One region of the Streptomyces sp. NPDC058335 genome, then DNA from elsewhere that is predicted to be linked to it. Evidence: predicted binding sites of a transcription regulator. Region 1 holds the regulator's gene; the other holds the start of a gene.
The links. The regulator HspR, encoded in region 1, represses chaperone genes until heat shock. The targets are predictions, from matches to a motif close to TTGAGNNNNNNNNNCTCAA.
Positions count from the first base shown of each region.

Region 1 (2,397 bases):
GCTTGGCGTTCGGGTCGGTGGGCGAGCCGTTCATCATGACGATCTTGTCGGCGGTGCTGGCGCCGTCCAGGGCCTCCACCAGCGTGCGGCCCTGCACCTCGCCGACCAGCTCGTTGTCGAAGGAGACGTACGCGTCGATCGGGCCCTCGGCCAGCCGGTCGTAGGCGATGACCGGGATACCGGCGTCCTTGGCCTTCTTCACGGTGTCCGCGATGGCGTGCGAGTCGACGGCGTCGAGCAGGATGATGTCGACCCTCTCGTCGATCATCCGCTCCATCTGGGTCACCTGCGTCGAGCTCTTGGCGTCCGCGTTGGCGTACTCGGTCTTGCCCTTGTTGCTGGTGAGGGAGGCGACCTTCGCCTTGATGATGGGGTAGTCGAACTCCTCGTAACGGGTGTTCGTCCTCTCCGGCATCAGCACGCCGACGGTGATGTCGTTGCTCTTCGTCGGCGTCGCTTCGCCGCTGTCCTCCGTCGCGCTCAGCATCCCGCATCCGGCGAGCGAGAGGGACATCGTGGAGGCAGCCACGGCTATGGCGATACGACGCATTCGAGGGCTCACTTCAGGTGCGTTCCGGACATGGGTGCGACATGTTGACCCAGGTGGCTCAAAAGCCAACGCGGCGGCGCCCACCGGCGTCAAGCCGTACTACTTAACGAAGTGACAACATCACCCTCCGCTTAGCACGTGAAGACACATGGAGACGAGACGGAAACCTCTCCGAACACTCTTTACAGGCCCTCCACGCAACAGGAGTTCACGTCCCCCTCCTGGCAGGGTTCCCCGGCCGACGGCGACCCCGGCGCGGGCCGAGGCGGGTACGTGAAGGGGCCCGGAGGATCAACCTCCGGGCCCCTTCACCTGTCACACCTGCTGTCGCGTCGTCAGTCCGAGGACTGCTGCCGCTTCGGCCGCCACACCACCAGGGCGCTGGTCTGCTGGACCTCCTGGTACGGCACCAGGTCGCGTCGGTAGGACGCGTGCACCGCGGCCTCGCGCTGCTGCATGGCCGTCGCCGCGCCGTCCAGCGCCGACTCCAGTTCCGCGATGCGGGACTGGAGGGCCAGGACCTGGTTCTCCAGCTCGATGATCCGCTTGATGCCCGCCAGGTTGATGCCCTCGTCCTGCGACAACTGCTGGACGGTGCGCAGCAGTTCGATGTCGCGGGCCGAGTAGCGGCGGCCCCGGCCGGCGGTGCGGTCCGGGGACACCAGGCCCAGACGGTCGTACTGACGCAGGGTCTGCGGGTGCAGGCCGGAGAGCTGGGCCGCCACCGAGATGACGTAGACCGGGGTCTCCTGGGTCAGTTCATACGGATTGCGCCGACGGCCGTCCATCACTCTCAAGCTCCCTTCGCTGCCTCGAACAGCTCCGCCCGCGGATCCTCGTCCGCGGTCGCCTCGCGATACGCCTCCAGTGCGTCACGAGCCTTCCCCGACAGGTCCTTGGGAACACTTACCTCGACGGTGACCAGCAGATCGCCGCGGGTGCCGTCCTTGCGGACCGCGCCCTTGCCGCGCGCCCTCATGGTGCGCCCGTTGGGCGTGCCGGGCGGGAGCTTCAGCGTCAGGGACGGGCCGCCCAGCGTGGGCACCCTGATCTCTCCGCCGAGGGCGGCCTCCGTGAACGTCACCGGCACGGTCACCGTGAGGTTGTCGTCCTTGCGGCCGAAGACCGGGTGCGCGTCGACATGGACGAGCACATACAGATCGCCGGCCGGCCCCCCGCGCTCACCGGGCGCTCCCTTGCCGCGCAGCCGGATGCGCTGCCCGTCGGTGACGCCCGCCGGGATGCGGACCTGCATGGTGCGGGAGGACTTGGCGCGGCCGCTGCCCTTGCACTCCATGCACGGGTGCTCGGCGATCAGACCGCGGCCCTTGCAGTCCGGGCAGGGGTCGGTCAGCGAGAACCCGCCGCCCGTGCCCCGTGCCACCTGGCCGGTGCCGACGCAGGTCGGGCACACGCGCGGCGTGCCGTTCTTGTCGCCGGTGCCGGAGCAGGCCTTGCACGGGGACTGCGAGGACATGCGCAGCGGAACCGTGGCGCCCTCGATGGCTTCCGTGAAGGTCAGGGTGACCTCGGTGTCGATGTCCTGGCCGCGCCGGGGCTGGGTACGGGTGCCCGTGCCCGTGCCGCCGCGGTTGAACAGCCCGCCGAAGACGTCGCCGAGTCCGCCGCCGAAGCCGCCGGCCTGTCCGCCACCGCCGCCCTGGGCACCCCCGAAGAGGTCGCCCAGGTCGAAGTTGAAGGAGCCGCCGCCCGCGCCGGGCCCCGGGCGGAAGCCGCCGTTGCCGAAGAGGGCGCGTGCCTCGTCGTACTCCTTGCGCTTCTTGGGGTCGCCGAGGATGTCGTTCGCCTCGGAGATCTCCTTGAAGCGCTCCTCGGCCTTGGCGTTG
Region 1 is NZ_JBHXHX010000012.1:234,303-236,699, forward strand. Features, by position in the region: gene ACFWJX_RS24575 (sugar ABC transporter substrate-binding protein) at 1-550, opposite strand, end outside; gene ACFWJX_RS24580 (heat shock protein transcriptional repressor HspR) at 886-1,338, opposite strand; gene dnaJ (molecular chaperone DnaJ) at 1,344-2,397, opposite strand, start outside.

Region 2 (2,397 bases), on a different contig from region 1:
GTCCAGCACCTCCAGCAGGGCCGCCGCCGGGTCGCCCCGGAAGTCGGAGCCGACCTTGTCGATCTCGTCGAGCAGGACGACCGGGTTCATGGACCCGGCCTCCTTGATCGCCCGCACGATCCGGCCGGGCAGCGCGCCGACGTAGGTACGGCGGTGGCCGCGGATCTCGGCCTCGTCGCGCACGCCGCCGAGGGCCACGCGGACGAACTTGCGGCCCATGGCGTGGGCGACGGACTCGCCGAGGCTGGTCTTGCCGACGCCGGGCGGGCCGACGAGCGCGAGCACGGCGCCGCCGCGCCGCCCGCCGACGACGCCGAGGCCCCGGTCGCTGCGGCGCTTGCGCACCGCGAGGTACTCGGTGATCCGCTCCTTCACGTCGTCCAGACCGGCGTGCTCGGCGTCCAGGATCGCCTTGGCGCCCCGGATGTCGTAGACGTCGTCGGTCCGCTCGTTCCACGGGAGTTCGAGGACGGTGTCCAGCCAGGTGCGGATCCAGGAGCCCTCGGGGGACTGGTCGCTGGACCGCTCCAGCTTGTCGACCTCCTTGAGGGCGGCCTCGCGGACCTTCTCGGGCAGGTCGGCGGCCTCGACGCGCGCGCGGTAGTCGTCGGACTCCTCGCCCTGCTCCTCGCCGTTCAGCTCGCGCAGTTCCTTGCGGACGGCTTCCAGCTGGCGGCGGAGCAGGAACTCGCGCTGCTGCTTGTCGACGCCCTCCTGGACGTCCTTGGCGATGGTCTCGGCGACGTCCTGCTCGGCGAGGTGGTCGCGCAGCTGCCGGGTGGCGGTCTTGAGGCGGGCGACCGGGTCGGCGGTCTCCAGCAGCTCCACCTTCTGCGCGGTGGTCAGGAAGGGCGAGTAGCCGGAGTTGTCGGCGAGGGCGGAGACGTCCTCGATGGCCTGCACCCGGTCGACGACCTGCCAGGCGCCGCGCTTGCGCAGCCAGGCGGTGGCGAGCGCCTTGTACTCCTTGACCAGCTCGGTGACGTGGCCGGGCAGGGGGTCGGGGACGCTCTCGTCGATCCTCGTCCCCTCGACCCACAGCGCCGCGCCGGGGCCGGTGGTGCCGGCGCCGATCTTCACGCGGCCACGGCCGCGGATCAGGGCGCCCGGGTCGCCGTCGGCCAGCCGGCCGACCTGCTCGACCGTGCCCAGCACGCCGGTGCTCGCGTACGCCCCGTCGATGCGCGGGACCAGGAGGACCCGGGGCTTGCCGGGCTCGGACCGGGCGGCGGCCTGCGCGGCCTCGACCGCGGCGCGTACGTCGTTGTCGTTGAGGTCGAGCGGAACCACCATTCCCGGCAGCACGACCTCGTCGTCGAGCGGCAGCACGGGCAGGGTGAGCGGTGTGAACGGCGCGGACTCAGCAGCCATGATCTCCCCTTAGGCAGTCAAGTTGAGTTATGCCGACTCAATGCACGTGAGCCCCGCATTGTTCCCCGACCGGGCCGCCGTTCGCTGTCAGCGATCACGTCTGCCGCGATCGGCGTACGGCCGCATAGGGTCATCGTAATAGGCAGATGTCTACAGCAACCATTACGGGAGACTGCGTGGACGGCGTCGTACGGGCGTGGGTGGACGGCTGGGTCGTGTCGCGCGGGGCCGCACCGCCGGTGCGGGAGCCCTGGGGGTTCACCGTGGACGTGGGGCAGTCGGCGCACGTGTCGCGGCACGTCCTCACGGCCGTCGGCGACGGCGTCGAGGAGGGGACCGTGCGCAAGGTCGCGGACGGGGTGACCGCGGCCGGCGTGTGGCTGAAGGTGTTCCAGGACCCCACGCTGGTCGGGCGCTGGCTCGGGGAGGGCTGGTGGGTGGATCCCGAACCGGGCTGGCTGATGACGGTGCCGCTGCCGGCCCGCAGGGGGCACACCCGCGTGCCCGACGGCTACCGCCTGCGTCGCTGGACGCGCGGCGGCGTCACCCGCCTCCTGGTCACCACCCCCGACGGCTCCTTCGCCGCCCGCGGCCAGGCCGCCCCGACCGGCGCCACCGCGGTCTTCGACCAGATCGAGACCGCGCCCGAGCACCGGCGCCGCGGCCTGGGCAGCCTGGTCATGCGCACCCTGGCGGAGACGGCGGCGGCGGAGGGCGCGGAGACGGGCGTCCTTGCGGGCACCCCGGACGGCCGGGCCCTGTACGAGTCACTGGGCTGGACGGTGACAGCACCGCTGACCAGCGCGAAGTTCACGGGCGACGGCCGAGCCGCCGACTAGCCGCCCCGGTCACCTGCTCCCGGCGACCTCCGCCGCAGCCCACCGCCGCACCCCACCGCCGTACCCACGGCCAGGTCGCGACGCCTATCACCAGCGCTATCAGGTGGCCCCAGTTGCTCAGCGGGTCGCTGAGGGCGAGCAGGTCCTGGAGGAGCATTCCGCCGAACACCGCGAGGACCGGCCAGCG
Region 2 is NZ_JBHXHX010000025.1:106,250-108,646, reverse strand. Features, by position in the region: gene lon (endopeptidase La) at 1-1,371, opposite strand, end outside; gene ACFWJX_RS35480 (GNAT family N-acetyltransferase) at 1,518-2,210, shown strand; gene ACFWJX_RS35475 (rhomboid-like protein) at 2,182-2,397, opposite strand, start outside.
Region 2: the regulator HspR is predicted to act here: its motif matches at 1,394-1,412, upstream of lon (endopeptidase La).